One region of the Exiguobacterium sp. s64 genome, then DNA from elsewhere that is predicted to be linked to it. Evidence: riboswitches for the same ligand, from Rfam matches in the RefSeq annotation. Region 1 holds a riboswitch; each other region holds the start of a gene.
The links. A riboswitch is a leader RNA that binds a small molecule or an ion and turns the genes downstream of it on or off. The one in region 1 is predicted to bind S-adenosylmethionine.

Region 1 (9,741 bases):
ATGTTCCCAAATTTCATGGTTATTCGCTGCCTCCCAGATTCCTTCTATATGACTGATTTCCATCGGGACTAGCTTGACAACTTCATTCTCTAAGGTTTTCATTTCCCTCACTCCTTTCTATCATTACACTTCATTTCTGGTATGCTTAACATAACCAATTCGGAGTAAAATTTACATACCAAGGAGTGTTTGGAGTGGAACTGCAAGTAACGTTTCCATCGGGAACCACAAAATATATGGCCATTTATGAACACATCAAACAGCTCATTCTACAACAACAGTTAAAAGCGCATTCAAGAATGCCCTCTAAACGCGAATTAGCCAATCAATTGAATGTCAGTGTATTTACCGTACAGGAAGCATATGCCCAATTACTGAGTGAAGGTTACCTGTATTCAACAGAGAGACAAGGTTATTTTATAGGGGAGATTGAAGTCCCCTTCCAAGAAAAAGCTGCCCTTCAAAAAGAAGAATTACTGCCAACGATAAAAGAAGAGTCCTTAAATTTTAGAAACGGACAAGTTGATCCAACAGAATTTCCATACAAAATTTGGAACCGCCTGTATCAAAATTTTCTGGCTCCTGCCCATATTGCGAATGGTGCTTGGCAAGGGGAACCGGAATTACGGAACGAAATTGCAAACTATTTGCGCCGATCCCGAGGATTGCATTGCCATGCAAAACAAATTTATGTTTTCAGTGGTACTCAACAACAATTAAGTTGTCTGTGTCAATTCCTCATTCCTTCTAAAGTAGGAATCGAGGAACCTGGCTTTATTCGGGCAAATGCGGTTTTTCACCAATTAAACATACCTGTTTTACCTCTAAGGTTGGATTCTGAAGGCTGTACCGTACCGAAACAGCCAGTGACACTTCTTTATACAACTCCAGCTCACCAATATCCACTTGGCACCATAATGTCGATCAACAGGCGCCTTGAGTTGTTGACATGGGCAAAAGCTTCTTCCAGTTACATCGTGGAAGATGATTATGATTCGGAATTCCGTTACCGAGGAGCCTCCATTCCAACGTTGGCTCATTTAGACTCTTTAAATCAAGTTATTTATTTTGGTACGTTCTCAAAAACCTTACTGCCTTCTATTCGAATCAGTTATCTTGTCCTCCCCTTATCTTTAGTGAAAGAATATGAAGCATTCAATGCACTGCAGAAATCCACTGTTTCCAAAATCGATCAGTTAGTTGTTGCAGAATTCATTAAGACAGGTAGATATGAGAAGCACATCGCCAAAATGCGAACCCTTTACCGCTCAAAGAGAAAGTGCTTGATTGAAGCGATAGATGAATTTTTAGGAGAAGATTTTTCTGTTAGAGGAGATGAGGCTGGATTGCATATCATTGTCCAATTACCTGCCTTCTTAACGGAACGAGAAGCAATTGCAAGGGCGCATTCGCTTGGCATTGCAGTTGATGCCGTATCCCATATGTATCAAGAAACCAAATCCACCGACCGAGTGATCATCGGATACGGGGCTTTGAGTGTTGGAGAAATTCGGAAGGGCATTCAATCGCTTGCATCGGTCTGGAAAAGTCCCTAAGTTAAAGTCTTAAGAATAGGTTTCATATCTATCAAGCGTTCGTAAATGTGTCAAATCATTTTACGAACGTTCGTCACCTAACACACACTTTTAAGTGCAAGATAACGGTTAAAATCATCGCAAAATAACAGTAGAAGTAACACTTTGCATGTCCTCATAAATAAAAAAACTTCAGCAATTGAAGAAAAGAAGATTGATTTCGATATGAATCGGGAATAAAATGTTCCTGTGAACTTAAAAAATAGATCACTGTTAAATATGAAGGAACACAACAAAAAAGGGGATGTTTTTAATGGATTGGCAGTTAATTCTGCAGTACGCCTGGATCATCGTCGTACTCGTCGGTCTCGAGGGGCTACTTTCTGCAGACAACGCGCTCGTCTTGGCGGTCATGGTCAAGCACTTGCCGCGGACAGAACAGAAGAAGGCACTATTTTACGGATTACTTGGAGCGTTCGTTTTCCGCTTCATCGCCTTGTTCTTGATCTCATTCTTGATCAACGTCTGGCAAGTCCAGGCGCTCGGTGCGCTTTACTTGATCGGAATGAGCGCACGACATCTGTATATGACCTATAAGGCTCGTAAAACGGAGCCGAAACAAGATCTCGCTGCTGAGGCGAAAGAAGAGACGGCTGTCACAGAGAAGCCGGTCACGAAGAAAGAGTTCTGGTTGACGGTTGCGAAAGTCGAGTTTGCTGATATCGCCTTCGCGGTCGATTCGATTCTCGCAGCGGTCGCGCTCGCGGTCAGCTTGCCGCCGCTCGGTCTCGGTGAAATCGGTGGGATCGACTCTGGTCAGTTCTTCGTCGTCTTGACAGGTGGACTCATCGGGGTCATCTTGATGCGTTTCGCTGCTCGAATTTTCGTCAAGCTGTTGCATCAACGTCCGACACTTGAGACAGCCGCCTTCATCATCGTCGGCTGGGTCGGTGTGAAGTTGACGGTGCTCGTCCTTGAACACCCTGGCTTCAAGGAATTGATTGCCGGTACACCGTTCGCGTTCATGGGTCTTCCGGACGGCTTCGTCCACTCGACGGCGTGGACCGTGTTCTTCTGGTCGGTCATGGTCGGGATCGCGGTATGGGGTTGGTTCTCTTCAAAACCGACAGCCGCTGCCAAACATTAAAAAAATGGTCTCTCGCACAAATGCGAGAGACCTATTTTTATGCCTTCACGTCTTGTTTCTCGTAAATCGGCACCCAGCCCTCTGTCGTCACGAAGATGCGGACGGCGACGACTTTGCGGTCGTCTTGGAGCGTGAAGTAGTGGCGCGTGTTCACCGGCACCGAGATGAGGTCGCCGGGGTTGAGCTCGATGTTGAAGTAGCCACGCTCGGCGTCATCGATGGCGAAGATGCCATGGCCGCTGACGATGAAGCGGACCTCGTCATCCGTATGATGGTGCTCCTTTTGGAAGTTGACGAGCAATTCGTCCAAGTTCGGCGTCGCGTCTGACAATGAGATGACGTCTGCCGTCTCATAGCCGCGGCGCTCCGATACATCACGAATCTCGTCACGGAACGTCGACAAGATCGCTTGTTTGTCCTCGTCCGTCAACTGATAGTTCTCTTGCAGGTTTTCCGGTAGCTTCGTGATGTCCCACTGCTCATATAAAATCCCGCGAGACTCTAAAAAGGCGCTCACTTCAGTTTGATCGACGTAACGCTCTTCGGTTTGTTGGAAATAGACAGTTGCCATGGTTGGTTCCTCCTTATGAATGGACGCCTAGGGCGCGTAGTTTTAATGTATAGCTGAACAAGAACTCGTAAGCCTCTAAATAGCGTTTGGCCGCGGCCGGGGTCTCGCCCCAGACGGTGATGCCGTGATTGCGAATGAGGACGGCACCGGCGTTTGCGTGAATGTGAGGGGCGAAAGCGGCCGCAAGAGTCGGAATGTCCGCATGGTTCTCGATAATCGGTACGCGGACGACCGCATCCTCGTCCCAGAAGCCGAGCGCTTTGATGATTTCTTGACCGGTGAAGACGACTTCGCCGGTGGCGGCATGGAGCTCGGAGATGACATTATTGTCGACCGTATGGACATGGAGCGAACACGTCGCATCCGTCCGATTGAACACTTCGACATGTAGCAGCGTCTCGGCGGATGGTTTTCCTGTCTGTTCGCCGATTAAGCGTCCGCCCGCATCGACATGAACAAAGTCGTCTGGCGTTCGTTTCCGTTTATCGCGTCCACTCGCCGTGACGAGAAATTCGAGCGGGTCGTCAGAGACGCGAATCGCCAAATTCCCACTCGTTCCGGGGAACCAGTCGCGGGCGGCGAGTTCGTCTTTAATCTCGGCCAGTTCAAGCCAACGTGCCGTAAGGCTCATACGGCCACCTCCTTCAAGTGATGGGTGATGTCGTCGAACGTCTCGAACGGGGCGTAACGGATGCCTGCGTCTTCGCAGAGCGTGATGAGTTGACCCCGGGCGTAGACGAAGTCGGCACGCTTCGCGACCTCGAAGTCGGTCACCGAGTCGCCGATGATGATTAAGCGGTCACTCGGATTGACGATACGGCGGGCAATCGTCGGCTTGCAACAGCCGCAATCGTTCGTACACTGTTCGTCACAAGCGTGCGGCCACGTGACGGTTACCGTCTCGTCGGAGAAGTCGGCGACGTTACAGTAGATGTGCTCAGGGGCGACGTGACCATCTAAGACCGGCTGGACGAAGAAGTCCATCCCGCCGCTGACGACGTCAAACTTCCAACCGTGCGCCCGAACCTGTTCTAAAAATGATGGGAACCCTTGGCGGAGCGTGATCCGCTCCAACAAATAATCGTGGTAAGCCGGGGCGGCCTCGCTCGGCAATAGTTGAAACATTTGACCGACACCGGAGCGAATGGAAATCCGTTGTTCGAGCACCGCATCTTTCAACTCGACCCAAGCCGGCGGGGCGAATGCCTTCATCAACGCGATGATATTGTCTTCCGCCGTGATCGTCCCATCGAAGTCGCACAGGATGTGGACCGTCATCGTGACGCCCACGCCTTTAACGCGGTATCGAGTTCGTCCGTCTGTCCTTCGGTGGGACCGAGGACGTGAGTGATGGCTTGGCGGAAAGCACGGGCCCCGGCGGCTGCACCGTCCGGGTGACCATGAATGCCACCGCCGGCGTTGATGACGACCTCCGTCCCGAAATCACGAATGATATCGGCGACAAGCCCCGGATGAATCCCGGCTGACGGGACCGGTAAAATTGGTTTCGACCAATGCGGTTCGGCGCTCAAGTCACGAATCGCGAACGCCTCGTCCCGTGGTGTCGCGAGCGAACCGTATGGAGACGGGAAGAGCGTCAAATCGGCCCCGGCGAGACGTGGGAGTTTACCGAGTAAGAGCGAATGACTGATGGACCCGGTCAAGGCGCCGGCAAAGGCCGGGTGGGCCAAAATCGGCACACGGATGTCTGGGTCGTTCGCAAGTTCGCGCAGTGCGTCAAGACTGTACGTATAGACGTTGAATAGGAGCGCCGTCGCACCGGCCTCGATCAGCCGGAGCGCCTGGTCGCGAAGACCGAACACAGGGCCGCTCAGCGTGATGGCGTAGAGGACACGTTTCCCGGTCGCCTCAAAGTGCGCTTGAATGACGGCCGCTCCGATCCGGGCCCGTTCGAGCGACGGCGTGAGCGGATTGTCGTATAAAATCTCGTCGTCTTTGACGATATCGATGCCGCCGGCGAACTGATCGCGGAGTTGCTGCTCGAGAAACGCGAGGTCACGCCCGATGACGCCTTTGAAGATGCTCATGACGAGCGGACGGTCATGGACACCGAGCAACTCGCGAATCCCGTCGACGCCGAACTTGGCGCCTTTGAAATGAGGGGCGAGCGTTTCGGGCAACGTCAAATCGATTAACCGAATCGAATCGTCGAGGGATAGTTTCCCGAACGTCGTCGTCAAGATGGATGAAAAGTCAGGGCTGACATTATGTAACGGATAGCGGATCGTGAACCGGCTCGTCGTCTCCGTATGGGTGGTCGATACGACCTCACCCCGGTACGCCTGTAACTGCTCTTGCTCTAAATGACGCAGCTCAGTCCATGTGCCGACGGTCAGCTCGAGGGCGATTTTGTCGGCAATGCTTGCGACCGCATCCGTCCGTTTGATTTCATATGTGGCAGTGATACTCATATGGTTCCTCCTTCCAGGCAAACAAAAAATGACCCCATGCCGAGGCAAGAGGTCATCATAAAAAATGAACTCTTATCTCTCAGCTTTCGCTGCAAGAATTAGCACCGTGCCATCTCTGGTCGGTTGCTGCGACATCATCGGGCTCGTCCCTCCGTCTGCTCTTGATAAGAATGTGATTTGAAGTTGTGAAATTTAATTGAATTTTTACACAGATTCGTCACGTCGTCAATTCCTTTTTTTCCAAAAAAAATATTTTGGGAAGTTGTTTCCATATATGCACAAAAAAAAGACGAGTGGCACGGAGAAAAGGACGTTGACAATTGTGACGTCGAGTCCGTAATATTCATCACATAAGTTCACCGAATCGAATAAACCACTCTTATCGCGAGTTGGCAGAGGGAATTGGCCCGATGACGCCGCAGCAACCGACCATTAGGCACGGTGCTACATCCACCAGACGAATGTCTGACAGATGAGAGGAACAACCATTTTGGCTGTGCCTCTTTCTCGCGGAGAAAGGGGCTTTTTTTGTGGGCAACGTACAGGAAGGGGAAAACATCATGTCATATCAACCATTTACAGAACAGTCTGTCGTCGAGCACGTCCGTCAATTAGGATACTTGCAAGACGGAATCGCCGAGTGTGAGGAAATCGGGGACGGCAATTTGAATCTCGTGTTTCGGATTCGCCAAGGCGAACAGCGCCTAATCGTCAAACAGGCGCTCCCATACGCTAAAGTCGTCGGTGAGAGCTGGCCGCTTACACTCGAACGGGCATGGATTGAACAGTTGGCACTCCGTGAGTTTGCGAACGTGGCGCCGCGTTTCGTCCCGGACGTCCTCGGTAGCGACCGGACGCTCGCCTACACGATTTTAGAAGATCTGTCTGATTATGAGATTGTCCGCACCGGTTATTTGAAAGGGGAGAGCTATCCGGAACTCGCGCGTCATGTCGGTGAATTTTTAGGCGAGACGCTGTTCGCGACGTCGGATTATGCGGCCGGCCCGATCGCGAAGAAGCGGATTGAACGTGACTATTACAACCCGGAACTGTGTGACATCACCGAGAAGCTCATCTTCACCGACCCGTTCAAAGACGCGGAGTCGAACAACATCGAGGCGGCGCTTCGAGAAGATGTCGAACGCCTCTGGCAAGACCAGGCGCTCAAGGTCGAGGTGACGAAACTGAAAGTCGGATTTGTCACGAAACATGAGGCGCTTCTGCACGGTGACCTACATACAGGCAGCATCTTCGCGACTCAACAAGAGACGAAAATCATCGATCCAGAGTTCGCATTTTACGGACCGTTCGGCTTTGATTTGGGCCAAATTATCGCCCATTTGACGCTGTCGACGTTCCATGACCCGCTCAAACGCTTCGAACGTTTCACGGACGTCTTGACGGTGTGGGAGACGTTCGAGAAGACGTTCCGGGCCAACTTTGAGCGCGCTGTCGAGCCGTTCAATACGGACGGTTTCGTCGACGAATTGTTGCGGACAATCTTCAGCGACACGATCGGCTATGCCGGTTGCGAACTCATTCGCCGTGCCGTCGGACTCGCCGGTGTCGCCGATCTCGAGACGTTGCCGGAAGCGACGCGGCTCGAACGAAAACGTGACGCGCTTGCCCTCGGGACGGCGCTCATTAAAGAACGCCACAGCGTCGAATCGATTGACGACTTGGTGACGCTTTTGTCGGGGGTGCGCGTATGACGGTCCAAAACATCCGCTTTAATTCGCAAACGGACGAACTCATCCTATTGGATCAGACGTTGTTACCACATGAAGAGCGTTACGTGACAATCGAGACGCTCGAACAGGCCGAACATGCCATCGAGACGCTCCAAGTCCGTGGTGCCCCGGCCATCGCTTACTTCGGGGCGTTCGTCCTCGCCAAAGAGGCAGGCCGGTTAGTCGACGACCCGGACTTCACCCGTCGACTCGACCTCGTCGGACGCCGCTTGATTGCGACAAGACCGACGGCGGTCAATCTGCAAAACGTGATCGAATCGCTCCTTGATTTAAATGTCGGGGACGACTTTGAGGCGATTGCCGAGGAAATCAAACGCCGCGCCATCGCTTTGTACGACCGGGACGTCGATACATATCGGGCCATCGGCGAGCATGCGCTGACGGTGTTGCCGGCCGGGGGGAACGTGTTGACAATCTGCAACGCCGGTGCCATCGCGACATCGCGATACGGCACAGCGCTCGCGCCGTTTTACGTCGGAAAAGAACAGGGCGTATCTTTCAACGTCTTCGCCTGTGAGACGCGGCCGCTCCTGCAAGGGGCACGCCTCACTGTCTGGGAACTCGACCGGGCCGATATCGACGTGACGCTCATCACCGACAATATGGCGGCTTGGACGATTCAGTCAAAACGAGTCGACGCCATCATCGTTGGAGCTGACCGTATCACACGGACGGGTCACGTCGCCAATAAAATTGGGACGTTGCAGCTCGCCGTCCTTGCCAAACATTACGGCATTCCGTTCTATGTCGCGGCGCCGCATTCGACGTTCGATTTGACGGCGGATGACACGATTGAAATCGAGGAGCGGAACCCGTCAGAAGTGACACATATCGGTGGTCAACCGACGGCACCCGTCGGCATCACCGTCTTCAATCCGGCGTTCGACGTCACCCCACCGGACCTCATCACCGGACTCATCACCGAGGCGGGTGTGTTCGAGCCGACAGAGACTGCCATCACACATCATGTAGGGGGAACAATTCATGTCTAAAAAACTATTAATTTTACTATTCACATTCGTCTTGGCGCTCGTCGGTTGCACGAACGAACAAGCGGCCCCATCGAAGCCGGCTGAGAAGACACCGGAGACGAAACCCGTCTCGGTCTCGAATGCCACACTTCCGAAAGATATCGATGTCGCCCTGATCATGCAGATGTCGATCGGGACGTTCTCGTCGCAGTATATCAACGGGGTGACGGAACAAGTCGAATCGTTCGGCGGCAACGTGAAAGTGTACAACGCCGACAACGACCTGTCGAAGATGGCGAGCTATGTCGATACGGCGACGACGCAAGGCGTCGATGTCATCTTGATCGACCATGGCCGTGCCGATGCGTTGAAAGAACCGGTCCAACGCGCGCTCGATAAAGGCATCAAAGTCGTCGCGTTCGACAACGATTTGACGAACGAAGGCGTGACCGTCATCGACCAAGACGACTATTCGCTCGCTTGGCGTTCACTCAAGGCGCTCGCCGAAGATTTGGACGGTGAAGGCAAAATCGTCACGATTTGGGTTGGTGGCTTCACACCGATGGAACGTCGCCACACGATTTATGATGCGTTCTTGAAGCGTTACCCGGGTATCACAGAAGTCGCCAAGTTTGGTTCGGCGACGAACAATACGGCGCTCGACACACAGAGCCAGATGGAAGCAATTTTGAAGAAGTATCCGGAAGGTGAGATTGATGCCGTGTTCGCGATGTGGGACGAGTTCGCTAAGGGTGCGAGCCGTGCCATCAAACAGGCCGGACGCGATGAGATCGCCGTCTATGGGATTGATTTGAGCGATGAAGATTTGCAGCTCATGCAAGAGGACGGTAGCCCGTGGAAAGTGACGGCGGCGACCGATCCGGCTGAAATCGGACGGATTCAAGTCCGTTACGCGTATCAAAAATTAGCTGGTGAAGAGACGCCGTCGATTCATTCGGTCGACCCATATCTCGTCGACCGCGACGTCTTGCCGGACGAGAAAGTAACGATGGACGACCTCGGTCAATACGTCCCGAACTGGGGCGCATCAGACGCGGCCTGGTCGGACTGGATGAAAGGGACGGACTGATGTTACGGCTTGAACGCGTCACGAAACGCTATGGTGATGTCACGGTGCTCGACGACGTCAGCTTCACGCTCCGCCGTGGCGAGATTCATGGCTTGCTTGGGTTGAACGGGGCCGGGAAGAGCACGCTCGTGAAGCTGTTGAGTGGCGCCATCATCCCCACATCCGGGACGATCGAGCTCGACGAGACACCGGTCACATTCACACCGGCCGAGGCGATACGCCGTGGGATCATCACGGTGTCGCA
Region 2 (9,741 bases), on a different contig from region 1:
TCTGTCTCAAGTTCTTGAATCCACCCGGCCGCACGCATCGCCTGTTCGAAATCGAACAAATTGACATCCAACAGCTCGGTCAATTCCACGTTCGCATGGACAGACGTCAACAGCTTCGCGGTTGGGTTGAGCGCCTTCAACAGTCCGGTCATCTCGCCGAGTTCGGTCTCGGTCACGCGATCCGCCTTGTTGAAGACGATGATATCGGCGAATTCGACTTGGTCGACGAGCAGGTCGACGACTTCGCGGACGTCCGTCGCCTCAATCGCCTGCTTGCGTTCATGGAGCGACTCGCCCAAGTTGAAATCTTTTAAGAACCGAAACGCATCGACGACGGTCACTATCGCATCAATATAGACTCGGCTCGTCAAATCGATGCCGAGGGCGTCATCGGCATATGTAAACGTTTGGGCGACCGGGATCGGCTCTGAGATACCGGACGACTCGATGATGATTCCGTCGAGGTCCCGGTCGTTCGCAAGCTCTGCTACCGCCTCGAGCAGGTCCTCACGGAGCGTGCAACAGATGCAGCCGTTCGATAGTTCGACCAACTTTTCGTCCGTCCTTGAAAAACCGCCCTGTTCAATCAATCGCTCATCGATATTCAACTCGCTCATGTCGTTGACGATGACGGCGTATTTCTTGCCCGTCCGATTGTTCAATATGTGGTTCAATAGTGTCGTCTTACCGCTTCCTAAATAACCTGACAGCACGGTGATCGGGATTCGTCTCATTCTACCCACTCATAAATCGTAATGATTACTTTTTAGATAATGACGGGTCGGTGACGTCTTGTCAAGAAAAAAACACGCCCGTTTCCGGACGTGTTCTCCTGCCTATTCTTCTAACGCCTTGCGTTCGGCCTCTGAGCGTGGATAGGCGTTCGCCTGCCACTCGGCTCGATAAATCGAGTCGAGCTGGGTCAGACCGACCTCATCCGCGTCCTTATCGGCATCCACACTCGGCGTCTCATCCCACCGCGGATTCAAATACGTATGATCGTCTTCCCGGTTCGCCTCCAACAGCTTTTGAATCCCGACCCGGGCGACCGCCGCGAGCGCCAAACCGATTCCCGCACGAACGAGCAATCGTTTTACCATCTTCGTACCTCCTTATCGACCAAACCGATAGAGCGGCATCCCTTTCACATCTGTATCAATTTTAAAGACCGAACCTGCGTCCGGATGGGCCTCGAGCGCCGCGTCATCCATTCCTTCGCGCGCCGTCGTGATCGCAAGTTGTTTCAAGTCATCACCGACGAAACAGCATGACGTGACGTTCGGGGCCGGCACGAGCACCTCGAGCACTTTTTCACCCGTCTTCGGGTTCCAGCGCGAGACGCGTCCGCCCGCAAAGTGGGCAATCCATAAAAAGCCGTCTTCATCGGATGTCATACCGTCCGGGAATCCTTCCTCATCTTTGAAATCGATGACGACTTCCCCATCCCCGAGTGTTCCTGTCTTCAAGTCGAACGGGTATTTGCGGACCGTCTCGGTCGGTGTATCGATATGGTAGAACGTCGAGTGGTCCGGAGACCATGTCAGACCGTTCGACAGCGTCAGTTCACTGAGCATGACCTCGGTCGTGCCGTCACGGTTCAAGCGATAGAGCGTCGCCTCGTTCTCCTCGTCGTTGAGATGAAGCGTCCCGGCAAAGATTCGTCCGTACGGGTCGGCCTTTCCGTCGTTGAAGCGAAGATCACCTTCCGGGTCATCGAGTTCGACGAGTTTATCGAGTCGCTTCGATCCCTCGTCCCATTCATAGATGCCGTCTTTCAAGCCGACGACGACGCCGTCTGTCACTTTCGGGACCGCAAACCCGATCTGTTGTCCCATATCGAACGATGACAGCTCGTCTTCCTTTTCGTCGTACCACCAAAGTGTGTGTCCTTCGATGTCGACCCAATAGAACCGTTTCAGTTCAGCATCCCAACATGGGCCTTCCCCAAGTGTATTTCTGACTCGAATCCATAACGCCGCGTTTACTGTCTCCATTGAATTGCCTCCACTCTCTACATTGATTTCAACTGACTATTCCCTGAGCGGATGAGGTCTATTCAAGATTTTTCAAAATCGTTCCGCAGAGTCGTGGGCGATGTCCGTTTTTTCCTTCGTCGGAGCGGCTCTATGAAAAAAAAACTCCTTGAATCATTCGATTCAAGGAGTCCACTTATTTCGCACCTTCGACGTTCATATGTTTACTGCGCAACTGGCCGCATGCCGCATCGATGTCAGTCCCGTGCTCAAGGCGGACACCGGTGTTGATGCCACGCTTCTTCAAGACATCATAGAACGCCATGATGTCCTCCGAGGTACTGCGCTCGTATTGGATATGCTCGTTGACCGGGTTATACGGGATCAAGTTGACGTACGACTTGTCCTTGATATCGTCGATGAGGTCCGCCAATTCCTCAGCGTGCTCCGGCAAATCGTTCACTTTCGACAGGAGAATATATTCGAACGTGATTCGTTTGTTCGTCTTCTCGACGTAATACCGGATGGCCGGCATGAGCTTGTCGAGCGGGAACGCCCGGTTGATTTTCATGATTTGCGTCCGTAGCGCGTCGTTAGGCGCATGGAGCGACAGCGCCAAGTTGATGCGCAAATCGAGGTCCGCGAACTTGTAAATCTTGTCGGCAAGTCCGCTCGTCGAGACGTTGATTTTACGCGGGGCGATCGCGAGACCGCGCTCGTCCTTGACGACACGCAGGAAGTCGACCAAGTTGTCAAAGTTATCGAACGGTTCGCCGATTCCCATGACGACGATATGGCTGACCCGGGCCCCTTCGCCGACTTCGTCCAAGTAGTGTTGCACGGTCATAATTTGTTCGACGACTTCGCCCGCTGTCAAATCACGTGTCTTCTTCAAGAGACCGCTCGCACAGAAGCTGCAGCCGATATTGCACCCGACCTGCGTTGTTACACAGACCGAACGGCCGTACTTATGTCGCATGAGCACAGTCTCGATATAGTGCCCGTCGTGTAGTTTAAGTAAAAATTTGACCGTCCCGTCGCCCGCCTCTTGTTTGACGAACAGGTCTTGCGTCGAGATGACGTATTCGGCGGCGAGCGCCTCACGCACCTCGGCCCGTACCGAGATGTCCTCGATTTGTTTCACTCGGTCGATGTAGAGCGAGTCCCAGATTTGTCTCGCATGGAAAGCGCTGTATCCCCAAGAGACACACGCTTCTGTCAGCTGATCGAACGTCAGCCCGTATATAGATGGTTTCATTGCTATCTGTCCTTTCTTCAATCCGCATACGTACCATTGTAGCGGACGTGGACGACGGGTGCAACGTTCTTATAACGGTGGAACGGGACGCGAAATATGTCGCTCGAACGCATACGCCAGACGGATCAAGTCACGTTCGGCATAACTCGTCCCGGTGAACGATAGGCCGAACGGCGCCCCACTCGCTTTCAAGCGATATGGGATCGTGATGGTCGGATGCCCGGCTTTTGCCGCCATGTCATAGTTCAAATCGTGAGGCAAGACGAGCGCGTGCAACTGTTGTTCGTTTAATAGGCGGTCGAGTCCGTCCGTCTTGGCGTCACGCACGTCATCGAGCCGGCGCGTCAAATAGGCCGCCTCGATGAGACGTCCCGACAATCTTTCCGCCTTTTCGAACGTCTTTTGTCCGTGCGGGATCGTCTCAGGATGTCTGTTGTTCCAGTCCATCAAATCAGACAACGTCTCGTATGGGAGTGTCGTCGTGGCCAGGTACGCCTCGATCCCGAGTTTGAACTCGTGGTACAAAATATCGCCTTGGTCGAGCGTATCATGGGCGGGCAGCTCGACTTCGACAAGGTCGATGCCGCTCTGTTTCAACAGCTCGGTCGCCTCACCGTATAATGCTTGTTCTTCTGCTGATAAATCAGCCTTGACGATCCCGACACGCATCCCGACCGCTTGGCGCTCGTCGAGGCACGTCCGATACGGCGGACCGGCCGGGAGGTTGAGTGTCGCCGGGTCCGCCGGGTCTTCCCCTACCATCACCTCAAGTGCCCTTACCGCGTCTTCGAGCGTTCGTGCCATCGGTCCCGCCGTGTCTTGCGACCGCGAGATCGGGATGATGCCACTCCGACTGATGAGGCCGACGGTCGGTTTGATGCCGACGATGCCATTGTGCACGCTCGGATGGATGATGGAGCCGCTCGTCTCGCTACCGACAGCGAGCAGTGTCAGGTTCGCTGCAACCGCAGAGGCCGAACCTGAGCTCGAACCTCCGACATCGAGCTTATCCCCATATGGATTGAGCGCCTGCCCACCGACGCCGCTCCAGCCGTTCGGCATGCCCTCGGTCAAAAAGTTGGCCCATTCGGACAAGTTCGCTTTCCCGAGGATGATGGCCCCGCTCGCTCGCAGGTTTTGGACGAGATGGGCGTCCCGGCCTGCGAAGTGATGCGCGAGTGCGACGGCCCCGGCCGTCGTCTTCATGAGTCCGGCTGTCTCGACATTGTCTTTGATCAAGACAGGAATGCCGAGTAGCGGCAAGCGTAGCCCGCGACGAAATGCCCGGTCAGCCGACTCGGCCTCGAACAAGACGTCCGGGTTCACTTGAATGACCGCCTTCAGTTTGTCGTTGAACTGGGCGATCCGGGTCAAATAATAGGCCGTCACGTCACGCGCCGTGAACGTTCCTTCTTTATATCCGCGATGGGCGGTTTCGATATCGAGTTCCATAAAATCAAATGTGTCAGTCATATTGATTCCTCCTTTGGTCACTCGATGGTATTCGCTATCGACATTTGATTTCCTGTTTTCGTTCGCCAACGAATGTGTAACTTGGTACACTGAAAGAAAAGGGAGGTTACTATGAACCGTTCGTACGTGCTCGTCTTGCTTGCCGTGTTCGCTCTGTTTTTCTTGCAACTGTATGCCGGCGACCTGCCGTTCGTCTTGCCAATCTCAATCGGGCTCATCGTTTTGATTATCGGTGCCACTTTGCTGAAACTCCGACGAAAATCAAATCGTTGACGTCACTTCGAGGCAGATGGTATGATGCTGTCACCAACTACATATCGATATCTTGAGTGAACGAGAGACCTGGCTCTATGACTTCACAGCAACCTGCTTCGGCAAGGTGCTACTTCCAGCAAGGCGTAAGCCTTGGCCGATATGACAGAGCGCTCATGTCGATGACATGGGCGCTTTTTTTTGGGAATTAACCTAAGGGGGACAAGATAATGGAGAAAGCAACATTCGCAGGTGGGTGTTTTTGGTGCATGGTGACGCCGTTCGAGGAACAACCTGGCATCGAATCGATCGTATCGGGTTATACGGGAGGTCACGTCGACGATCCGACGTATGAACAAGTGAAGACAGGGACGACGGGACACTACGAGGTCGTCGAGATCACGTTCGATCCGACGCTGTTCGCATATGAGCGACTGCTCGAACTGTATTGGATTCAGACCGATCCGACCGACGACGGCGGCCAGTTCCAAGACCGAGGCAGCCAATATGCGCCGGCCATCTTCTATCATACGGCGGAGCAGCGCATCGCGGCCGAGAAGAGCCGGGACGAGCTCGCGGCGAGCGGACGCTTCAAACAGCCAATCGTCACGAAAATCTTGCCGGCTGATGTGTTCTATCCGGCCGAGGAGTACCATCAAGACTTCCATAAAAAAAATCCGGCCCACTATAAAGAGGACCGGAAGAAATCTGGGCGCGACGCATTCATCGAGCAAGCCTGGTAAGCAAAAAGACGGGTCGCTGGACCCGTCTTTTTAGCTTTTCGCAATCCCGAGCATGAATCCGGCCACGACGATTAGCCCGATTCCCATAAAGACGAAGACACGTTCTTTCGTCGTCTTCTTTTCTTTCAATAGATAAATTCCGCCGAGTGTCGCCACGACGACGTTCAATTGGGATAAGGCGAATGACGTCGCGATGCCGACCTCACCGCTCGAGACGAACAGACCGAAGTTCCCGATTCCCCAGGCCAGACCGGCCAAGATGTTTTTGAACGTCTTCGGATCGAACTTTTTGACGTCTTTCTCACGCAGGCTGAACAACAGTGCCGCGATGAACATCCCGACCGATTGCGGCAAGATGGCCGTGATACCGTCGACCTCGAAATAGTTCGTCAAGACGGCGTACGTCACGTACCCGATACTCGACACGAGCAGGACGAGCAAGCCTTTTTTCAAGGCGCCGCTGCTGTCGCTGTCTTTCTTCTGTTGATACGACGTCAGCGCCGCCCCGATGATAATCAACACGAGCGCCGAGAACCCGAGCCACAGTTCGGTCGACGTCTGCCAATCACCGAGCACGATGACGCCGAACAAGGACGTCCCGACGAGTTGCATGCCGGTGCTGATCGGCATCGCTTTCGATACACTTAAAATTTGGAACGATTGGAACTGTAAATATTGACCAAGTGCCCAGAACACACCGGAGATGAAACCGGTCACGAGCGCGAGAGTCGTGAACTCCGGACTGAAGACGAGTGCGATGATGACCGCCATCACCATCGCCCCAATCGTCGTCCCAATCAACTGTTGAATCGGCTTACCGCCGACTTTTGAAACGATGAGCGGGATACTCCCCCACATCAAGGCAGGTAAGAGTGCGAGTAAAATCATTTCCATGGATGACACCTGCTTTCGTAGAATAATATTACTCATGATTTTCCCACGTTTTGGCCGGATTAAACTTTGTTCAAAAAAATTTAAAAATACCCATTGCCAAATGTTTTACTAGGATGATATAATAATTTTCGAACGGGGCATTAGCTCAGCTGGGAGAGCGCCACGCTGGCAGCGTGGAGGTCAGCGGTTCGAGCCCGCTATGCTCCATTATCGAAGTCACCACTCATTTGAGGGGTGACTTTTTTGCGTCTGTGCCCGGTTTAAGTCACCTGGTAGCGGGTAATGATTGTAAGACATCATTATTCTAAGGGGGACTTACTATGGATCGTGTCTCTGTCGAAGAGACCGTTTTAGCCGTCATCGACTGCATGCGGGCAAGCAATCACTGTTTCTCAAAATGTTTACAAGAAGAGGATTTATTGATGGTCGCCGAATGCATCCGGCTCACGAAAGAATGTTCGGAGGTATGCGCCCTCGCCTTGAACGCACTCGAGACGGATTCGGCCTTCATGAAACCAATCGGTGCACTCTGTGCGCAGGTGTGTGACACATGTGCCGTCGAATGTGGCCGGCACTTGCACGACCATTGTCAACGCTGCGCCGAGGCGTGTCTGCGCTGTGCCGAGGCGTGCCGGAACTTGGCAGCCGCATAATCGCTTTTTAGTCTAACGATATGTTAGACTTTTTTTATACTTGTTTTTAGAGAAAGGGACCGATTATGTCACATTCCATCCTTGCCATCGACGTCGAGACGGCCAACCGCGATAGTCGCAGCATCTGCTCTGTCGGCTGGAGCCTGCTCGTCGACGGTGAAATCATCGAGACGAACCAACTGCTCGTCAATCCAGAAGAAGACTTTGACGCTGGTAATATCCGCGTCCACGGCATCCGGCCAAGTGACGTCTGGGATGCGCCGGCGTTACCCGAGGTGCTCGAACAGCTCTATCCGACGTTCCGACACGTCGACCTCGTCATGGCGCACAACGCTTCATTCGATATGGGCGCTTTCAAAAAAGCAATCGCCAAATATGATTTATATACGTTCCCGACAATCGAGTACGGTTGTACCGTCAAGCTGTCGCGAAAACTATACCCCGGACTTCCGAATCACAAGCTGAACACGATGGCGGAATATTTGAACGTCCCGTTCATCCACCACGATGCGGCTGAGGATGCCCGCGTCTGCGCCCTGCTCATGCGTGACATGATGCAGAAGACCGGCATTGATGACCCGCGTGAGTTGCACCGGTATACGTCGGTCAAGCTCGGGAAGCTCGCCTATTAAACTACATGTACGTCAGACAGGCCAAGACAATCGTCTTGGCCTGTCACCGTTTAAAGATCCATCTTTTTTGGACGTAATAACTGAGGACGAACAAGAGACTGTCGACGAGCACTTTAATCCATACTTCCCCGTCCCGAATCACCAGGAACAATACATAGACGAGACCGGCCGACAATGCCATCTGTACGCCGACGAGCCCGAAATACTTCGGCATCGCCCGTCTCGCTTTCGAGTGGAACACGACTTTTCGGTTCACGACATAATTGAATAAGGACGAGATGATGCGGGCCAATACCGTCGCAATCAAGACATGGGTCGTCTCGAACCACGGATTCAATAAAAAGATGAATAAGGCATAGGCGCCGATGTCTAATAAAAATGAAGCGACCGAGGATAATGAATATGCCAAAAACATGCGATAAATCAGAATCGAGTCGATGACCGGACGAAAATGAGATGAGGCGTTCTCAGCCACATACACGGTTTGAATCGGGATCTGTTGAATCGGAACTTGCCAACGTCTCGTGAACGTCAACATGTTCATCTCGAACTCATAGCGGTTCCCTGGCACATCCAGCAACTGTTCCGCATAACGCAGTGGGACCGCCCGCAAACCGGTCTGCGTGTCTTTCAACCGGAGTCCGCTGCCGACGAGCATGACACCACGTGTCATCTGGTTCCCGAATCGGCTCCGAAACGGGATGTGCGCCCCAGAGAAATCACGGCAACCCATGACCAGATGATGCGGCCGATGAAGTCCCGCCTCATATACATGGCGGACATCTTCCGGCAGGTGTTGCCCATCGGCATCGACAGTGATGACCCCGTGCGTGTCCGGGAACTGTTCGACGACGTGACGGATCCCCGTCTTCAACGCTGCGCCCTTGCCCTGATTCCGCTCATGGATGAGGATGGACGTCACCCACTTCCCGACTTCTTCAAATACAGGCTGGGACGTCTCGACACTTCCATCGTTCACGACGATGACATGGACAAACCCAATCTCTTTCAGCTCACGGACAAGTGTGACGAGCGCTTGATCCGGATTATAGGCCGGAATCACGACGACATACTCATCTAAACGTTCCACAGAGTGCATTTGCATCGCCACCCCTCCTTCCCTCCTTCTATACCCAAGACGATGAAAAGTGATTCCTCGAAACCAAGTAAACAAAAAACACGGTGTCTCGGAGGACACCGTGCCAGATTAACCGATGAAGATGAAGTAAGACGAAGCGAAGTAGACGAGCACGACGAGCACTGACGGCAAGACATAGCGGAACTTTGATGTCACGTCTTTACGTAGGAGCGTATACATGACCAATACCGACAAAATCGTGATGCCGATTGCTGTCACCAAGTGAGACGCCGACACGTCGGCCAGAATCGAACCGTTGCGGTAAAACACGTCCGACATGGCGATGATGAGCATGTTGAAGATGTTACTTCCTAAAATCGAACCGAACGCCAAGTTGACGTTCCCAAGCTTCAAGGCGACGAAGACGGAGACCGCTTCCGGGAGCGAGGTCGTCGCGGCAATCAAGAAGCTACCGACGAAGCTCGAACCGAGGCCCGTGACGACGGCGATTTGATCACCCAACACCGAGAGAGCCGTCCCGGCCGCCATGATGACGAGGGCGGCGATGATGAAGCCGATGACCGCACGTTTGACCGTGATTGAACTCGTCGCGCTGGCGCCGACTTTTTGTACGGCCTCGTGGGCAGCCTTCCGCTCAACGGCAGGTTGTTGCGGGCGTTTTCCGATATAGTAAATCCCGATTCCGTACAATGCCGCAATCAACAAAGCATCAATCCCGATGCCGAGAATCGTGAAATCGATGCGCACGATCAGGGCAATCATCG
Region 3 (9,741 bases), on a different contig from region 1:
GGCTGACACGGACTTGGAAACGGCGAAGCGTACGATTGCAGCCGTTCGTGCCTTCTTCGATGAGCTCGGCGCGCCAAACTCGCTCCGTGACTATGACATCGACGAGTCGACGTTCGACGCCATCTTGGATTCGGCGATGAAACGCGGGGCGTTCGGTCGCTTCCGCACACTCGAACGTGAAGACGTGGCAGCGATTCTTGAGTTGAGCAAATAAGGCGATTTGATGCCTATTTTGCAATAATGATTGAACGAATCCGACGTTTCCGTTTATGATGGGTCATGTATGGCTCATCAAGGAGCGATTTAAAGGAGGAAATGATATGTCAACTGTACGTTTCGATTATTCAAACGCCCTGTCTTTCGTCGGGGAACATGAAGTCGATCAATTGCAAGAAACCGTGAAAGCAATGCATTCGGTCATCCATGACCGCAGCGGGGCAGGTAGCGATTTCCTTGGGTGGGTCGATCTCCCAACAAACTACGATACGGATGAGTTTGCCCGCATCAAAGCGGCCGCGGAACGAATCCGTGAGAACTCGGACGTCCTCGTCGTCGTCGGGATCGGTGGATCATACCTCGGCGCACGCGCGGCCATCGAGATGCTCCAACATTCATTCTTCAACGTATTGTCGAAAGAAGAGCGCAACGCGCCACAAGTCTTCTTCGCCGGTCACAACATCTCGTCAACTTATTTGACGGAGTTGCTCCAGGTGCTCGAAGGCAAAGACGTCTCGGTCAACGTCATCTCGAAATCGGGAACGACGACAGAACCGGCGATCGCGTTCCGTGTCTTGAAACAGTTCATGGAAGACAAGTACGGTCAAGACGGTGCTCGTGAGCGCATTTATGCGACGACAGACCGTGCCCGTGGCGCCTTGAAGACGCTTGCGGATGCGGAAGGCTACGAAACATTCGTCATCCCGGATGACGTCGGCGGCCGCTTCTCGGTCCTTACACCGGTCGGACTCCTTCCGATCGCTGCGGCAGGGATCGATATCGACGCCCTCATGGAAGGTGCACGCGACGCACAAAACGCCTATTCGTCACCAGAACTCTCTGAGAACGAGGCGTACCAATATGCGGTCGTCCGTAACGCCTTGTATGCGAAAGGCAAGTCGATCGAGTTGCTCGTCAACTACGAACCGGCCTTGCACTACGTATCGGAGTGGTGGAAACAGCTTTACGGCGAATCAGAAGGAAAAGACAACAAAGGGATCTTCCCGGCGGCTGTCGACTTCTCAACCGACCTCCACTCGATGGGACAATACATCCAAGAAGGTCGTCGTGACTTGTTCGAGACGGTCATCCGTGTCACGAACGTCCGTCACGCGATGAACGTGCCAGAAGACGCGCAAGACCTCGACGGCTTGAACTTCCTCGCTGGCGAAACGATCCAATTCGTGAACGACAAAGCGGCTGAAGGAACACTCCTTGCCCACACGGACGGAGAGGTACCGAACCTCGTTGTCGAATTGCCAGAGATGACGCCGTACCACCTCGGTTACTTGTTCTACTTCTTCGAGAAGGCATGCGCGATGAGCGGATACATTCTCGGGGTGAACCCGTTCAACCAACCGGGCGTCGAAGCGTATAAAGCGAACATGTTCGCGTTGCTTGGAAAACCAGGTTACGAAGAACAAAAAGCTGAGCTTGAAAAGCGCTTGAACCAATAATTTTGAGTAGGTCCGCTCCGGCGGGCCTATTTTTTTGTTTGAAACTGGGGGAAGACAAGGTAAAGTGAGAGTAGACAGGGGAAAGAAAGGGATGGACTATGTTGACATTCACGGACTACTATCACAATAAAGTCGAGTTGAGCTTTGCGCACTATCCATTTTCAGATACGCCGCTCCACGTCTGGGTCGTCGCCCGCTACGAGAATCAATGGGTGCTGACGAAGCATAAGCAGCGCGGGCTCGAGTTCCCGGGTGGAAAAGTCGAACCTGGCGAACATGAGGACGATGCCGCGATTCGGGAAGTGTATGAAGAGACGGGTGGTGTCGTGAAGACGCTGCACTATCTCGGACAATACCGCGTGCTTGGGCGCGGGGACACGGTCATCAAAAATATTTACTTCGCCGAGATCGAGCGCTTCGATGACCATCCGGCCGTCGATGAGACCGACGGCGCCGTGCTCATGAAGGAACTGCCAACGAATCTGCTCCGGAACAACCGGTACAGTTTCATGATGAAAGACCGGGTGCTCCCGGAAACGATGAAGGTGTTACATGAAAAACGAATGGTTTGACCGGATTGAGGTCCTCCCTCCATATGCCGGTTATGCGGTCCACCGTGGCTGGTACGCGACACGCGATGGTGAGGATGTCGTCGCCTATACGATCACGCCGACGCGACCGAACGGGCACGTCCTGTTTTATTTGCGCGGCGGAACAGGACGCATCGGGGACGTGCGCTTGCCCCGGTTGATGCAGTTCGCGGCCAAAGGCTTCCACGTCGTGGCGCCTGTTTACCGTGGTAACCATGGCGGGAGCGGGAAAGAGGACTTCGGCGGGGCCGATTTAGAGGATGTCTTGTCTCTCTACGATCGCGTCCATCGAACGGACACGCTCATTCATGCCCTTGGCTTCTCGCGCGGGGGCATGATGGCGTTGTCGCTCGCTGCGGAGCGGCCGCTCACGTCCGTGACGTCATGGGCGGGTGTCACCAATTTGGAATGGACGTACGAAGAGCAACGCTCGATGCGGAAAATGCTCCGCCGTATGACCGGGGGTGACCCGGAAGCGGCTCGTGAGGCGTACGTGGAGCGTTCACCCCTCTACAAGGACTGGGAGGCCCCGACGTTATTGATTCACGGGACAGACGACGAGCAAGTGCGGCTCCGCCATGCGACAGCCGTGGCCGAACGGATGGGGGAGCGGGCCGAACTTTGGATCGTCCCGTTCGCTCATCAACTCCCGTTTTGGGAAAAGTGGAAGACGACCGATGAGGTGATGGACTGGATGTTAGCCGTCGCACCAAAAAAATGACTAGCGCCTAAACCAGGCGCTAGTCATTTTTTATTAAACGATGATTGGGCCGGCCGCGACGACCGCCTCACTCGCTTTCGTGAATCGTTTGAAGTTGTCTTGGAACTTACGGGCGAGCGCTGCCGCCTCGGCGTCGTAGCGGGCCTCGTCTTTCCATGTGCCCCGTGGGTTGAGCACGTCGTCTGGCACCCCGTCGATGTGGCGTGGGATCTCGACGTTGAAGATGTCATGGCGCGTCGTCTCGACGTCACGGAGTTTCCCGTTGACGGCCGCGTTCACCATCGCCCGTGTATAGGCGAGCTTCATCCGCGATCCTTCGCCGTATGCGCCACCGGTCCAACCGGTATTGACGAGATAGACGTCGACGTCATGTTTCTCGATCAACGTGCCGAGCATGTCGGCGTAGCGTTCCGGTGCGAGCGGTAAGAACGGTGACCCGAAACATGTCGAGAAGGTCGCCTGCGGCTCCGTCACGCCGCGCTCCGTGCCGGCTAGCTTCGACGTATAGCCTGACAAGAAGTGATACATCGCCTGCTCCTTCGTCAATTTGCTGATCGGAGGCAGGACGCCGTACGCGTCGGCCGTCAAGAAGACGATCGTGTTCGGATGACCGGCTCGTGACGGAAGCATCGCGTTATCGATAAATTGAATCGGGTAGGCGGCCCGTGTGTTCTCAGTGAGTGAGATGTTCTTGTAGTCTGGTGCCCGTTCCTCGTCCAAGACGACGTTCTCAATCAACGAGCCAAATCGAATGGCATCGTAGATTTGAGGTTCGTTCTCACGCGACAAGTTGATCGTCTTCGCGTAGCAACCGCCTTCAATGTTGAAGACGCCGTCAGGAGACCAACCATGCTCGTCGTCCCCGATTAAATGACGTTCTGTGTCGGCCGATAGCGTCGTCTTTCCGGTACCCGATAGCCCGAAGAAGAGAGCCGTCTCGCCGGCGTCCGATACGTTCGCCGAGCAATGCATCGACAAGACGTGCTGTTCCGGTAACAGGAAGTTCATGACTGAAAAAATCGATTTTTTAATTTCGCCGCCGTATTCTGTTCCCCCGATCAGAATGGTCCGTTTGGCGAATGAGACGAGAATGAACGTTTCGGAGTTCGTCCCGTCGACTTCCGGATCGGCCTTATAGCTCGGTGCATAGATGACCGTGAACGGATCAAAGGCACCTTGTGTCGGCCATTCGCGCAAGAACAACTGTTTCGCGAACAAGTTGTGCCACGCGTATTCTGTGATGGCCCGCACTGGAAGCGTATAATGCTCGTCAGCCCCGGCAGACGCCTCGAGATAGTAGAGCTTGTCTTTCGTCTCGAGATGCGTGAGCACTTTATCGAGCAGTGCCGTGAACTTCTCTTCTGCGATCGGTTGGTTGACCGGACCCCAGTCTACTAAATGATTGCTGACTTCATCTTGCACGACGAATTTGTCTTTCGGTGACCGTCCTGTGAATTTACCTGTACTGACCGATAAAGCCCCGTCTTTCGTCAGTACGCCTTCCCCGTTGCGAATGGCTTCTTCCACCAATTCTGGAACCGTTAAGTTCCGCATCATGTCGGCACCTTTAATTAATTCTTCGATTTTCAGGAGCGTTGTCGCCATCCTGAATCCCACCTTTCCCCTAAATAGATGTGGATGAAATCCGCATACTTCCGCGTTTAATTAGTATGACGTTTTTATTATATGTGACATACTAATCAAAAACAAGCCTTTTTCACCCTTTAAAGTAAGCGCTTTCTTACACTGTCATTCTAACATATTCTGTACCAGGTCATAGTACAAAATCGAAAACCGACAAAAAAATGTTTGATATTTCACAAACATAACTATTACGAGTTCGTGAAAAGTTTTACGAATTCAGTCGATACGCTTGACAGAACGGGGTGTCATTTATATGATGGTCTTCGTAACGGATACTCTTATTCTGAGCGGTGGAGGGAACAAGGCCCTACGAAGCCCAGCAACCGTCCGATTTGTCATTGTTATTCGGAAAAGGTGCTATCCTGAAGCGAAGCGCAAGCTTCGAACGATAAGAGGGTAAGGAAGAACGATTCAACCTTTCCCATTGAACATGGCGAAAGGTTTTTTTCATTACCGTCCCAAAGCAACGCGTAAGGGGAACGAGTACCGTCCACACATCACCCTTATTATAGGAGGTTTTTCGAAATGGCAAACTTGAACCGTCGACTTTTCACTTCGGAGTCCGTCACGGAAGGACATCCGGATAAAATTTGTGACCAAATCTCAGATGCGATTTTGGATGCGATTTTAGCTGAAGATCCAAACGCCCGCGTTGCGGCTGAGACATCTGTCACGACAGGTCTCGTGCTCGTAGCAGGTGAGATCACAACATCAACTTACGTGGATATCCCGAAAGTTGTTCGTGAAACAGTTCGTGAGATCGGCTACACACGTGCAAAATATGGTTTTGATGCAGAGACTTGTGCTGTCCTCACATCGATTGATGAGCAATCGGTAGACATCGCCCAAGGTGTCGACCAAGCGCTTGAAGCTCGTGAAGGACAAATGACTGAAGAAGAAATCGATGCAATCGGCGCTGGTGACCAAGGTCTCATGTTCGGTTACGCAACAAAAGAGACACCAGAACTCATGCCGCTCCCGATTTCACTCGCGCACAAATTGTCACGTCGTTTGGCAGAAGTTCGTAAGAACGGCACGCTCGCTTACCTTCGTCCTGATGGTAAGACACAAGTGACGGTCGAATACGACGAAGCGAACAACCCAGTTCGCATCGACACAATCGTCATCTCGACGCAACACGCCGAAGACATCACACTCGAACAAATCCAAGCTGATTTGAAAGAGCACGTCATCGACGCGGTCATCCCGTCTGAACTCATCGACGCGGATACAAAATACTTCATCAACCCGACTGGCCGTTTCGTCATCGGTGGACCACAAGGGGATGCAGGCCTTACAGGACGTAAGATCATCGTCGATACGTACGGTGGTTACGCTCGCCACGGCGGCGGCGCGTTCTCAGGTAAAGACCCAACCAAAGTTGACCGTTCAGCGGCGTACGCGGCTCGTTACGTAGCGAAAAACCTCGTTGCAGCGGGACTTGCTGACAAAGCAGAAGTTCAACTTGCTTACGCGATCGGCGTTGCCCACCCGGTATCGATCGCAGTCGACACGTTCGGCACAGGTAAATTGAGCGAGACTGAGCTCGTCGAACTCGTTCGCGAGAACTTCGACCTCCGTCCGGCCGGCATCATCAAGATGCTCGACCTTCGCCGTCCAATCTACAAGCAGACAGCAGCTTACGGCCACTTCGGTCGTACAGACGTTGAACTCCCATGGGAGCAAACGGATAAAGCGGCAGTGCTTGAAGAAGGCGCGAAACGCTTCGCATAAGACAGTAAAAACGACCTTTCGCTGAGAAAGGTCGTTTTTTCTTGTTAAGATTGGTTTTTATCCTGCTTAGATGTATCATCGTTAGAAGAATCGTTAGAAGAAGAATCAGATGACGTTTCTTGGCCTAGCGCGGTGTCTTTTGCTTCGACCACTTTCTCGCCAATCGATTGTAAGTCTGATTTTGCTTCCATAGCGGTGCCGGCAACTTGCGTTAAGTCTTGTTTCACCGTATCCACTTCTCCAGCGACTTTTTCATAGACATTTTGAACGTCGGTGGCAACTTCTTGGATGATTCCAGAAGCCGATTTCACTTGGTCAATGACTTGCGAAGCTTTTCCGCTAGGATCTTTAGCCACTTCACTTACTAAACCACCGACAGATGATTTAGCAGTCGTGAGCGATTGTTTTGTGTTTTGACGGTTCGAAGAACTAAGTAGAGCAAGGGCACCTCCGACTACAGCTCCTAAAAGAATTCCTCTCACCAGTGTAATCCGAGGACCAGATGATTCTCCAGAATCAAACTGACGGTTCGGATGATTGGCTTGGTCGACTTGTGGATCATGTTGTAGTTTCGGTTCCATAGTAACACTCCTTTTTGTAAGTTGGCATTGATACTCTTATACCCGAGTCAAAATGGAAAATAACGTCTTCCTTCATTTCGACATCAAAAAGTAATGAGCGGGCAGGATATTTTTTTGCTGATGGGGAATGATACTACTAGATTGGCCAAAAGGGGGATGCCGTTATGAAGATCAGGGAAGCCGTACCAGAAGATGCCGCCACCATCCGCGATATTGCGCTCGCAACGGTCAGTGAACAAGACGAGGTTCGTTCAAAAGTAATGGAACGGGCTTATCAGCAAGAAGAGATCGTCCGCGCCATCAGTTCAAGCGAGGAAGCGAAAGAGCAGTTGTTCATTGTCGGTGAAGCCGAAGGCGACGTCATCGGGTTCTATCATGCGATCGACCGCGGGGATACGTGGGAAGTGCTCCGGCTCTATCTTCATCCGACCCATCACCGACAAGGTCTCGGAACGTCCTTATTGTCTCATCTGCGCGAACGTAAAGTTCAACCGATCGAACTGTACGTCGAGAGTTCGAACGAGCAGGCGATCGCCTTTTTGAACCATGAGGCGTTCATCGAATTGAATCGGATACAAGAGGAAGTGTACGACCAACCGATGGAACTGATTCATTTGCGCTATGACCCGAGCTAAGACCCTAGACGGATTTTCTGACAAACATCAGTCTCGGCTGATGTTTTTTGTTAGTATAAAAACATGGACATAATAAAATGAGGTGACAGTATGACATACGAAGAAGAATCACGAAAAGGGGTTATCGTGATCGTCTATCCGCTCCAGTTCACGTCACGCTTGAGCGAGGCGTTTTTAGGACGGTTACGTGACGAATATGAAGTTCTCGTCGTGACCGGACAGACGGTTGGCTTGACGGCGGAAGACCATAAGCTGTTAATCAAGAACACGCTACGCGAGGCGAGCCAGTACAAACTGCCGATTCACGTCATCGCCTTCAGTCTCGGGACATTGTTAACGAACCGATTGCTCCAGGAATACGATGTGCCGCTCGGCAGTTTGACGTATATCTCACCCTTGTTCGATTGGCATCCGTCCCGCCAAATCGGCGGATTGAAACAAGTCGTCGCGAGTGCGGTCGACCGTTTCCGTCCGGATTTGCCGCTCGGCATGATGACGTTCATGGGTGCAGGCGAAGAGTCGTCCCGCTTCGGTGAGATCACGTACGGGCAATACCGGGAAATCGAGGAAGAGATCGTCGAGCATCAAGAAGAGAAGAAACATTTGCCGCGCCTTCCACTCGCTTGCTTCTATGCGCCGGACGACCGCTTCGCCGATGTGAAACTGACGCTCAACGTCTGTCGAAAAATTGGCGGCGATCAAGTGTACATTCGCCGGCTCGAAGGCTTCCCGCATTTCGGCTATGAACGACTGAACACGAAGTTCGCGGAGACGCTCATCACGTTTTATGAATTGATTCGAGAATGACAAAACAGGCGACTCGCTCGAGTCGCCTGTTTTCATGCACGTTTTTCAATCGCCACGATGAACGGGGGATGATTGATTTGATTGATGAAGCCGTAACGGAGGACGCCGGCCCGCTTTTGATCGAGTGCCTCGACGTAGGCGAGCACCTCGTCGCGCTCGATTTTGCCGCTATTATGGCCATGATAGATGACGACGACGATGACACCACCGACGGCCATGACGTCGAGCAGTTGCTCGAGGGCGTCGATGGTCGTATTGCCCGTCGTCGTGACCGACTTGTCGCTTCCCGGTAAATAACCGAGGTTGAACACGGCGGTTGTGATCGGGCGTGTCTCGTCCGCTACAATTTCTCGGACGGTGTCGTGGCTGTCGTGGATGACAGTGACGCGGTCCGTCAATGCTGCTTCCTCGATGCGAATGCGTGTCGCCTCGACCGCCGCTGCTTGGACATCAAACGCGTAGACGTGTCCCGTCGCCTCGACGAGTTCGGCTAAAAACAATGTATCGTGCCCGTTGCCGGCCGTCATATCGATGGCGACGGCACCAGGTGTGACGTGTTCACGGAGTAGGTACTTCGCGAACGGTAAGACTCTCATTAATCCCATGGCTCTCATCCTTCTTTTTTCCTTGGAAGGAATCACGACGCACCAGTTCGGCATCGATGGCGTTCAAGACGGCCATCTTGTGCCGGCTCCACGTCGGACCGATCAACAGATCCGGTGGCCCGTCACCGGTCAACCGATGGATGACGATCTCGGGCGGTAACGTCTCAAGCTGGTCGCAGACGAGGGAGACGTAAGTCGTCTCGTCCATGAGCTCGAGCAATCCTTTTTCGTACTGACGGGCGAGCGGCGTGTGCTTCAAGACGTGGAGCAAATGGATCTTGATTCCTTGTATGTCCATTTTAGCAACTTCTCGCGCCGTGTCGAGCATCATCTCTGTCGTCTCGCCAGGGAGACCGTTAATGATATGGACAACCACGTTTATATTGCGTCGGCGGAGCTTGGCGAGACCTTCGAGGAACGTCTTGTAGTCATGGCCACGATTGATTTTTTTCGCTGTCACATCGTGAATCGTCTGTAGGCCGAGTTCGATCGTGAGGGACGTCCGCTCATTCAACTCGGCGAGATAGTCGACGACGTCGTCCGGCAGACAGTCCGGTCGGGTCGCGATCGATAGACCGACGACACCTTCCTCTTTAAGGGCAGGCTCGAACAATTCCCGGAGCCGGGCGACGGGGGCATACGTGTTGCTGAACGCTTGGAAGTAAGCGATGTAGCGGGCTTCTTTCCACTTCCGATGCAACCGTGCCTTCACTTCGGCAAATTGGACCGGGATCGGATCGCAGGCGTTGCC

Region 2: it holds a riboswitch for S-adenosylmethionine, as region 1 does, so the genes downstream of both, msrA (peptide-methionine (S)-S-oxide reductase MsrA) here and KNP64_RS06050 (2,3-diketo-5-methylthiopentyl-1-phosphate enolase) in region 1, are expected to answer to the same signal.
Region 3: it holds a riboswitch for S-adenosylmethionine, as region 1 does, so the genes downstream of both, metK (methionine adenosyltransferase) here and KNP64_RS06050 (2,3-diketo-5-methylthiopentyl-1-phosphate enolase) in region 1, are expected to answer to the same signal.

What each region holds. Positions count from the first base shown of each region.
Region 1 covers NZ_JACSLH010000003.1:16,960-26,700, forward strand. Annotated here, with positions in the region: gene KNP64_RS06020 (GNAT family N-acetyltransferase) at 1-102, opposite strand, end outside; gene pdxR (MocR-like pyridoxine biosynthesis transcription factor PdxR) at 195-1,556, shown strand; gene KNP64_RS06030 (TerC family protein) at 1,849-2,682, shown strand; gene KNP64_RS06035 (1,2-dihydroxy-3-keto-5-methylthiopentene dioxygenase) at 2,720-3,253, opposite strand; gene KNP64_RS06040 (methylthioribulose 1-phosphate dehydratase) at 3,267-3,884, opposite strand; gene KNP64_RS06045 (2-hydroxy-3-keto-5-methylthiopentenyl-1-phosphate phosphatase) at 3,881-4,531, opposite strand; gene KNP64_RS06050 (2,3-diketo-5-methylthiopentyl-1-phosphate enolase) at 4,528-5,685, opposite strand; SAM riboswitch class I at 5,755-5,856, opposite strand; SAM riboswitch class I at 6,062-6,164, shown strand; gene mtnK (S-methyl-5-thioribose kinase) at 6,246-7,397, shown strand; gene mtnA (S-methyl-5-thioribose-1-phosphate isomerase) at 7,394-8,428, shown strand; gene KNP64_RS06065 (sugar ABC transporter substrate-binding protein) at 8,421-9,497, shown strand; gene KNP64_RS06070 (sugar ABC transporter ATP-binding protein) at 9,497-9,741, shown strand, end outside.
Region 2 covers NZ_JACSLH010000002.1:100,771-110,511, forward strand. Annotated here, with positions in the region: gene KNP64_RS04070 (GTP-binding protein) at 1-734, opposite strand, end outside; gene KNP64_RS04075 (hypothetical protein) at 837-1,100, opposite strand; gene KNP64_RS04080 (SMP-30/gluconolactonase/LRE family protein) at 1,113-1,994, opposite strand; gene rlmN (dual-specificity RNA methyltransferase RlmN) at 2,170-3,231, opposite strand; gene KNP64_RS04090 (amidase family protein) at 3,301-4,704, opposite strand; gene KNP64_RS04095 (hypothetical protein) at 4,816-4,977, shown strand; SAM riboswitch class I at 5,022-5,122, shown strand; gene msrA (peptide-methionine (S)-S-oxide reductase MsrA) at 5,187-5,699, shown strand; gene KNP64_RS04105 (GRP family sugar transporter) at 5,730-6,593, opposite strand; tRNA gene KNP64_RS04110 (tRNA-Ala) at 6,728-6,800, shown strand; gene KNP64_RS04115 (four-helix bundle copper-binding protein) at 6,914-7,246, shown strand; gene KNP64_RS04120 (3'-5' exonuclease) at 7,312-7,878, shown strand; gene KNP64_RS04125 (bifunctional glycosyltransferase family 2/GtrA family protein) at 7,922-8,983, opposite strand; gene KNP64_RS04130 (sodium:calcium antiporter) at 9,086-9,741, opposite strand, start outside.
Region 3 covers NZ_JACSLH010000007.1:9,993-19,733, reverse strand. Annotated here, with positions in the region: gene KNP64_RS10890 (iron-containing alcohol dehydrogenase) at 1-214, shown strand, start outside; gene KNP64_RS10885 (glucose-6-phosphate isomerase) at 321-1,673, shown strand; gene ytkD (RNA deprotection pyrophosphohydrolase) at 1,772-2,245, shown strand; gene KNP64_RS10875 (alpha/beta hydrolase family protein) at 2,226-2,984, shown strand; gene pckA (phosphoenolpyruvate carboxykinase (ATP)) at 3,018-4,589, opposite strand; SAM riboswitch class I at 4,904-5,023, shown strand; gene metK (methionine adenosyltransferase) at 5,154-6,362, shown strand; gene KNP64_RS10860 (hypothetical protein) at 6,407-6,943, opposite strand; gene KNP64_RS10855 (GNAT family N-acetyltransferase) at 7,108-7,578, shown strand; gene KNP64_RS10850 (alpha/beta hydrolase) at 7,669-8,385, shown strand; gene mnmM (tRNA 5-(aminomethyl)-2-thiouridylate-methyltransferase MnmM) at 8,418-8,990, opposite strand; gene mnmL (tRNA modification radical SAM protein MnmL/YtqA) at 8,944-9,741, opposite strand, start outside.